DNA from 2 places in the Methylobacterium sp. 391_Methyba4 genome. Region 2 is predicted to be linked to the other one. Evidence: predicted binding sites of a transcription regulator. Region 2 holds the regulator's gene; the other holds the start of a gene.
The links. Region 2 encodes HrcA, which represses chaperone genes, less so after heat shock. Its sites were predicted from a motif close to GTTAGCACTCNCNNNNNGNGAGTGCTAAC; they were not measured.
Positions count from the first base shown of each region.

Region 1: a site for HrcA is predicted at 1,996-2,024, ahead of P9K36_RS23735 (co-chaperone GroES). Genes of this name have one in related genera too.

Region 1 covers NZ_CP121475.1:5,019,883-5,024,389, reverse strand. The annotation lists gene groL (chaperonin GroEL) at 1-1,507, opposite strand, end outside; gene P9K36_RS23735 (co-chaperone GroES) at 1,606-1,893, opposite strand; gene rsgA (ribosome small subunit-dependent GTPase A) at 2,244-3,278, shown strand; gene P9K36_RS23725 (NAD(P)H-binding protein) at 3,527-4,498, shown strand.
Region 2 covers NZ_CP121475.1:3,465,871-3,470,377, forward strand. The annotation lists gene hemW (radical SAM family heme chaperone HemW) at 1-495, opposite strand, end outside; gene rdgB (RdgB/HAM1 family non-canonical purine NTP pyrophosphatase) at 534-1,163, opposite strand; gene rph (ribonuclease PH) at 1,160-1,873, opposite strand; gene hrcA (heat-inducible transcriptional repressor HrcA) at 2,041-3,096, shown strand; gene P9K36_RS16265 (methyl-accepting chemotaxis protein) at 3,110-4,507, opposite strand, start outside.

The sequences.
Region 1 (4,507 bases), 1.6 Mb from region 2:
CGCGCACCACCTTGGCCGGGTCGACGATGCCGGCCTTGAGCATGTCGACATACTCTTCGGTCTGGGCGTTGAAGCCGTAGGTCTCCGAGCTGTTGGCCAGGATCTTACCGACCACGATCGAGCCCTCGACGCCCGAGTTCTGGGCGATCTGACGGATCGGGGCCTCGAGAGCCTTGAGGACGATCTTGATGCCGGCCTGGACGTCGGGGTTGTCGTTCGCGAGCCCCTGGACGGCGGCCTTGGCGCGCAGGAGCGCGGTGCCGCCGCCGGGGACGATGCCTTCCTCGACCGCCGCGCGGGTGGCGTGCAGCGCGTCGTCGACGCGGTCCTTCTTCTCCTTGACCTCGACCTCGGTCGAACCGCCGACGCGGATCACCGCGACGCCGCCCGCGAGCTTGGCCAGACGCTCCTGGAGCTTCTCGCGGTCGTAGTCCGAGGTGGTCTCCTCGATCTGCGCCTTGATCTGGCTGATCCGGCCCTCGATGTCGGCCTTCTCGCCGGCGCCGTCGATGATCGTGGTGGTCTCCTTCTCGATCCGCACGCGCTTGGCGCGGCCGAGCATCGGGAGCGTCACGTTCTCGAGCTTGATGCCGAGGTCCTCGGCGATCATCTGGCCCTTGGTCAGGATCGCGATGTCCTCGAGCATCGCCTTGCGGCGGTCACCGAAGCCCGGCGCCTTCACGGCCGCGACCTTCAGGCCGCCGCGCAGCTTGTTCACCACCAGGGTGGCGAGCGCCTCGCCCTCGATGTCCTCGGCGATGATCAGGAGCGGCTTGCCGGTCTGGACCACGGCCTCGAGCACCGGCAGCATGGCCTGGAGCGAGGAGAGCTTCTTCTCGTGGATGAGGATGTAGGGATCCTCGAGCTCGGCGACCATCTTCTCCGCATTCGTGATGAAGTACGGGGACAGGTAGCCGCGGTCGAACTGCATGCCTTCGACGACGTCGAGTTCGGTCTCGGCGGTCTTGGCCTCCTCGACGGTGATGACGCCCTCGTTGCCCACCTTCTGCATGGCGTGGGCGATCATCTCGCCGATCTCCTTGTCGCCGTTGGCGGAGATCGTGCCGACCTGGGCGATCTCCTCGGACGAGGCGACCTTGCGGGAGCGCGCGCCGATATCCTTCACGACCGCGGCCACGGCCAGATCGATGCCGCGCTTCAGGTCCATCGGGTTCATGCCGGCGGCGACGTACTTCACGCCCTCCCGGACGATGGAGGCCGCGAGAACGGTCGCGGTCGTCGTGCCGTCACCGGCGGTGTCGCTCGACTTCGAGGCCACTTCGCGCACCATCTGGGCGCCCATGTTCTCGAACTTGTCGACGAGCTCGATCTCCTTGGCGACGGTGACGCCGTCCTTGGTGATGCGCGGGGCGCCGAAGCTCTTCTCGATCACGACGTTGCGGCCCTTCGGGCCTAGCGTCACCTTCACCGCACTGGCGAGCAATTCGACACCGCGCAGCATCTTCTCGCGGGCATCGACCGAAAAGCGAACGTCTTTGGCGGACATGGTGGAGCACTCGTCATCTGTCGTTTGGCCCTGAGGCGCGCCACAGCGGGCGCCTCGAAGGGCAGATCGTCGTGAGGCTCTGAGCGGCCTGATCCGCGCTAGGCGACGATGCCCAGGATGTCGGATTCCTTCATGATCAGGAGGTCCTGACCGTCGATCTTGACCTCGGTGCCGGACCACTTGCCGAACAGGACGCGGTCGCCGGCCTTCACCTCGAGCGGGTTGATCTTGCCCGCCTCGTCGCGCACGCCCGGTCCTGCGGCGACGACCTCGCCCTCCTGCGGCTTCTCCTTGACCGTATCGGGAATGATGATGCCGCCCTTGGTCTTCTCCTCGCCTTCGATGCGACGGAGGACCACGCGGTCGTGCAGCGGACGGAATTTCATCGTGGTATCCTGATCGTTCCCAAGCGAGATCCAACCGACATGATTGGCGCTGTCGCGGGAAAGGCTACGGCGAGACTGTCATCGCCGCCCGATCGACGCATTGTTAGCACTCACCGAGTGGAAGTGCTAATCTTATGAGTGGGCCGGAGACTGGCTCATCCGGGCATTGGGGCGCGCGCCTTCGCGGCCGCTCCCGATTGACCCGCGCGGCGACACGACCGTCCGCCTCCCGTGGGTATGGCCAAGGGAGGCGGCGCAGGGAGACGGCGCAGGCCGACGGTCCTTGCACTCGGCCGGGCATCGACGTGCGCCTGGCGGTGGAGGGCTGGCCAGGCGCAGGATGCCATGTCATGGGCAGGGCGGTGATCGATCATCCCCCTTCCTTCCAGCCCCTGTCGCTTGCAAGCTTGGGCTGGTCCGACTTCTTCGAAGTCCAGCGTGAACCCCACGAGGCCGATCTCGCCCCGATGCGGATCGCGACGCTTCACCGGTCTCGCTTGACCGCCCTGTCGGAGGCCGGATCCGTCGAACTGACGCTCGCGATCCACACCAGCACGAGCGACTTCACCGTAGGCGATTGGGTTCTCGTCGATCCGCGAACCCAGACCGTGCATCGCCGTCTCAGCCGCAGGACGGTCATGGAGCGCCGCACCGAAGGCAGCCGGACCCTTCAGGCCGCGGCGGCCAATGTCGACACGCTGTTCATCGTCACCTCCTGCAACGCCGATTTCAATCCGGCGCGACTGGAGCGCTATCTGGCTCTGGCCAATCAAGGCGGCACAATTCCGGTGATCCTCCTCACCAAGGCCGACACGACAGCCGATCTGGGAACCTACCAGCGCCAAGCGTCCGAGTTGCAGCGCGGGCTCGACGTCGTAACCCTCAACCCCCGTCTCTCCGCGGCTGCAGACGCCCTCGCTCCGTGGTGTGGGCTGGGGCAGACCGTGGCGCTGGTCGGCTCCTCCGGCGTCGGCAAATCGACGCTGGTGAACACGCTGGTCGGTCCCGGTCAGGCCCAGGCCCAGCTGACCGGCGGCATTCGCGAGCACGATGCCAAGGGACGCCATACGACCACGTCGCGTTCGCTGCATGCCATCGCCGACGGCGGCTGGGTCATCGACACGCCGGGGATGCGCACGCTGCACGTCAGCGGCGCCGCGGAAGGGATCGAAACGCTGTTCGCCGAGATCATCGAACGCGCGCCCCTGTGCCGATACCGCGACTGCACCCACACAAGCGAACCCGGGTGCGCCGTGCAGGCTGCCGTCGCGGACGGCAGCCTCGCACCTGAGCGGCTGATCCGTTGGCGCAAGCTGTTCGACGAGAACCGGACCAATACACCGACACCGGCTGGTCCACGCAGCCACCGACGTCCTCGCAGGTAGGCTGCGGCCCTGACTGTCCCGCTGCCGCGAGAGCGGGCGCCGGCGGCGCGCTCCGTGCTATGACGCCGGCATGACGCGCTGACCCTTCGCCCACACCCGTGGCAATCCAGGCTGCGAAGGCGGCCTCCTGTTCGGGTGGATCGATACGGTCTCGTCACAACGACCGGACATGCCGGAACCCTGAGTGGCTGGATAAGGTGAGCGTGACCGGAGACCAATCGGACGCGTTGCGCCCGCGACGCGTCGCCGTGCTCGGTGGCACCGGGACGATCGGGCGCGCGACGGTGCGCGCGCTGGTGTCACGGGGCCATGACGTGGTCTGCTTCGTCAGGCGTCGCGCCGACATCGACGACCCGTCAGGGCCGCCCGCTTGCTCCCGACTGCCTCCGGGCGCGACCGCAAGGGTGGTGGATGTGACCGATCCATCGTCCCTCGCCGAGGCGGGTTTCCGCGGCGAGCCGTTCGACGTCCTGGTCTCGTGTCTCGCCTCGCGCACGGGCTTGCCCGACGACGCCTGGGCGATCGATTATCGCGCGCATGTGAGTGCGTTGCATGCCGGGAAGGCGGCCGGCGTGACCCACGTCATCCTTCTCTCGGCGATCTGCGTCCAGAAGCCGGTCCTGGCGTTCCAGCACGCCAAGCGCGCGTTCGAGGGCGTTCTGGCCGGGTCGGGCCTCGATTACACGATCGTACGACCAACGGCCTTCTTCAAATCACTGTCGGGGCAAATCGATCGTTTGAAACGCGGGAAGTCGTTCCTGATTTTCGGCGACGGCACGCTGACGGCCTGCAAACCGATCAGCGACGACGACTTGGGCACCTACATTGCCGAGTGCCTCGACGACCCGGACCGGCGCAATCGCGTGCTGCCGATCGGCGGCCCGGGCGAAGCCGTGACCCCGAAGGCGCAGGGCGAGCAGCTCTTCGCCTTGCTCGGGCGCGAAGCGCGATTCACGCATGTGCCCGTGGCCCTTCTGGACGTCATCATAGTCACTCTGGCCATGCTCGGACGGCTGGTTCCGACCTTGGCAGCCAAGGCCGAACTCGCGCGCATCGGGCGCTACTACGCGACGGAATCCATGCTCGTTCTGGATCCGGTGACGGGGCAATATGATGCGCGCGCCACACCGTCGACCGGCTCTGAAACTCTCTTCGACTATTATGCGCGCGTGATCCGAGGCGAGGCCGTTGCCGAGCGCGGCGACCACGCCGTGTTCTGACGGCGCGCC
Region 2 (4,507 bases):
CTCGAAGGCCGACTGCGCCAGCGTGATCGCCTCCACGGCCTGTGCGGCGTCGTGGAGGCGCCCGAGGGTCCGGAGCGACGCGTCGTCGAGGGCCTGGATGCCGAGGGAAACCCGGTTGACCCCGGCGGCGCGGTAGCCCCGGAAGCGCCCGGCCTCGACGCTCGACGGATTGGCCTCGAGGGTGACCTCGGCGCCTTGAGCCACCGGCCAGTGTTCCGCGACGGCGTCGAGCAGGCCCGCCACGGTCGCGGGCTGCATCAGCGAGGGTGTCCCGCCGCCGAGGAAGATGCTGGTGACGGTCCGCCCCGGCGTGCGGGCGGCCGTGTGGGCGATCTCGGCTCGGAATGCCGCGAGGAAGCGAGGCTCGTCCACGCCCGCGTGGCGGACGTGGCTGTTGAAGTCGCAATACGGGCACTTCGCCGCGCAGAAGGGCCAGTGCAGGTAGATTCCGAAACCCACGTCGCGGGTCGGATGGTCCGGGCCGGTCGATACCATGATGACCGGGATGTGAGCGCGGCCGCGCCGTTTGGCAATCAGGAACCGGAGGCCAGACAGGCCCGGCTCAACGCCACGAAGGCCCGGGCCCGGTGCGAGAGCCCCTGAGCCTTCTGCCAGTCGACGCCGTGCTTCTCCTCGGCGCTCATCTCGCCGAAGGTGCGCGCGTGCCCGTCCGGCCGGAAGATCGGGTCGTAACCGAAGCCGGCGGTCCCCCGCGCCGCCACGAGGTCGCCGAACACCCGCCCTTCGAACAGCTCGGTGTGGCCGTCCGGCCAAGCCAGGACCAGGGCCGAAACGAAATGGGCCCGGCGGTCGGCCGCGCCACGGTCGTCGAGCTCGGCGAAGATCCGCGCCATCGCGGCCGCGAAATCCTTGTTCGGGCCGGCCCAGCGGGCCGAGAAGATGCCCGGTGCTCCGTCGAGGGCGTCGACGCACAGGCCGGAATCGTCCGCGAAGGCGGGCAGTCCGGTGGCGTCGGCCGCCGCCTTCGCCTTGATGGCGGCATTCTCGGCGAACATCGTGCCGGTTTCCTCGGGCTCGGGCAGCCCGAGTTCGCCGGCCGACACCGCCTCGACCCCGAACGGCGCGAGCAGCTCGCGCATCTCGGTGAGCTTGCCGGCATTGTGCGTGGCGATGACCACCTTCCCGGTCAGGCGGCGGCTCACGCGATGGCCTCCTTCTGCAGGGCGACCAGCCGCTCGGTGCCGGCGCGGGCGAGGCCGAGAAGTTCGAGAAGCTGCTCCTGGGTGAACGGCTCCATCTCGGCGGTGCCCTGCACCTCCACGATGCCGCCGCGCCCGGTCAGCACGAAATTGGCGTCGGTCTCGGCCGCGGAATCCTCGGCGTAATCGAGATCGAGGACCGGCATGCCCTTGTACAGGCCGCACGAGACGGCAGCGACATGGTCGCGCAGGGGATCGACCGAGATGATCGAGCGCGTCCGCATCCATGCGAAGCAATCGTGCAGCGCCACCCAGGCGCCGGTGATGGCGGCCGTCCGGGTGCCGCCATCGGCCTGGATGACGTCGCAATCGATCGTCACCTGACGCTCGCCCATGGCCGGCAGGTTCGTGACGGCCCGGAGGGACCGGCCGATCAGCCGCTGGATTTCCTGCGTTCGACCCGACGGCTTCCCGGAACCAACCTCGCGGCGGGTGCGTTCGTGCGTCGCACGCGGGAGCATGGCGTACTCCGCCGTGACCCAGCCCTTGCCCGATCCGCGCAGCCACGGGGGCGAACGCTCTTCGAGCGACGCGGTGCAGAGCACCCGGGTATTTCCGAAGCTGACGAGGCACGAGCCTTCTGCGTAGCGCGAAACCGCGCGCTCCAGGCTCACGGGCCGCAACTCGTCGGCGGCACGCTTGGAAGGCCGCATCGCGGGCCCCTTCTGTCGAGAGTGTCGAGGGCCGGGCTCTTAGGCCGCCGCGACATCACGGGCAAGCATCGCCATACGGATTGATCCGCGCGGGTCGGTTGCGCATGATCGGACCACAGGATGACCGCGTGACACACCCCAGTCCCAACTTTGCCAACGGCCAATCCATGCAGGCCCTCGCCGCCCTCAATGAGCGCGCCCGCGAGATCTTCCGGCAGATCGTCGAGAGCTATCTCACGACCGGCGAGCCGGTAGGCTCCCGGAATCTCGCTCGGATCCTCCCGATGGCGCTGTCGCCGGCCTCGATCCGGAACGTGATGGCGGATCTGGAGCATTCCGGCCTGATCTTCGCGCCGCATACCTCGGCCGGACGCCTCCCGACCGAACTCGGGCTGCGGTTCTTCGTCGACGCGATGCTGGAACTCGGCGACGTCAGCCAGGACGAGCAGGCGCGCATCGAGGCACAGATGCGGGCCGCAGCCTCGGGCCACACGTTCGATTCCGCCTTGGCCGAGGCCTCGACCATGCTGTCGGGCGTCTCGCGGGGGGCCGGCGTAGTGCTGACCACGAAGGCCAACGTCAATCTGAAGCACATCGAGTTCGTACGGCTCGATCCGGCCCGCGCCCTCGTCATCCTCGTCTCGGATGACGGCTCCGTCGAGAACCGCATCGTCGATCTGCCGCCCGGACTTCCGGCGGGTGCGCTTCAGGAGGCCACGAACTTCCTCAACGCGCGCCTGCAGGGCCGCACCCTGGGGTCGCTGCGCGCCGAGATCGAGGCCGGCCGCAAGGCCATGAAGCGCGAGCTCGACGCGATCACCGAACGCCTCGTCGATGCGGGGCTCGCAACGCCGGTGGGGCCGACGGAAGCGCGCCAATTGATCGTTCGCGGCCAGGCCAACCTGCTCGACGACCTGCGCGCGGTCGAGGATCTGGAGCGGATCCGCCTGCTGTTCAACGACCTGGAGACCCAGAAGGACGTCATCGACCTGCTGGCCCGTGCCGAGGGCGGCGAGGGCGTGCGTATCTTCATCGGCTCCGAGAACAAGCTGTTCTCCCTCTCGGGGTCATCGCTGATCGCGGCGCCGTTCCGCGACGGATCGCAGAAGATCGTCGGCGTGGTCGGGGTCATCGGTCCGACCCGCCTCAACTACGCGCGCATCGTGCCGATGGTGGATTATACGGCGCGGGTGGTGTCGAAGCTTCTGGACGGCGGCCGGTAGGTTCTGTCGGCCCTCAGGCCGCCCGAACCGAATCCAGGAATCGTGCGACCTCGACACCGAGGCGCGCGGAGTGCTGCGACAGATCCGATGCGGAGCCCAGGACCTGTCGCGCGGCCTCGCCCGTTTGCGCGGCGGCTCCGGCCACCCCGGCGATATTCACGGTCACGTCCGCGGTCCCGTCTGACGCCTGGGTCACGTTGCGGACGATCTCCTGCGTGGCCGCCCCCTGCTCCTCGACCGAGGCGGCGACGGCCGCGGCGACCGCGTTGATGTCCCGGATCCGCGTGACGATACCGTCGAGTGCCCGGGTGGCTTCGCCGGTGGAGCCCTGGACGCGCGCGATATGATCGTTGATCTCCTCGGTGGCGCGGGCGGTCTGCGCAGCCAGATCCTTCACTTCGGCCGCCACCACGGCGAAGCCGAGCCCGGCCTCGCCGGCCCGCGCGGCCTCGATGGTGGCGTTGAGGGCCAGCAGGTTGGTCTGCGCGGCGATCGAGGCGATCAGCCCGGCGGCGTCGCTGATCCGGGATACCGCCTCCGACAGCGCCTGCACGCGGTGTCCCGTCTCGTCGGCCTCGTCCACGGCCGTCCGGGCGAGGCGTGACGAGCCTGCGACCTGCCCGGCGATCTCGCGCACGCTCGCGCCGAGTTCTTCGGCCGCAACCGCGACGGTGCGGACGCTGGTCGAGGCTTGGTCGGCGGCCGCAGCGACGCTGCTGGATCGTGCCGCGGCCTGCGTGGCGGTGTTTGTCAGGGCTTGGGCGGTGGCGTGAAGCTCGGACGCCGCGGACGACACCGAACCGACGATCGTGCCCACGGCCTCTTCGAAACCATCGGCGAGCGCCGTCATGGCCCGCTTGCGCTCCGCTGCCGCCGCCGCCTCGGCCGAGCGCCGAGCCTCTTCCTGCTCACGTGCCTTCTGCGCCACAACGGCCTTGATACCCTCGACCGCCCGCCCGACCATCCCGATCTCGTCCCGGCGCCTGGCCTCGGCGATCACGGTATCGAGGTCGCCGAGGCTCATGCGCTGTAGGACTTCGACAAGTCGGTCTAGGGGATGTGCGACAGTCGCGGCCATCATCCGGCTGACAGTGACGGCCAGCAGAAGCAGCGTGATCGCGGTTGCGATGGCCAAGTTCTGCGCGAGGTGCGTGATGGGTGCGAACGCAGTGGCGTGGTCGACCGAAAGCGCGATGTACCAGTCGAGCGCCGGCGGCAGGTTTGGGACGCGTGCGAAGACCGTGCGGACGGACCGTCCCGCCTCGCGCGTGTCCGCCGCCCGACCGGCGGCGATGCCGGGAACCGGACCGTCGATCAGCTCCGACAGGGGCTTGCCGATGAACGCGGCCCGCGGGTGGATCAGGATCGTGCCAGCGCCCGACACCAGATAGGCATAACCGCCGTCACCCGG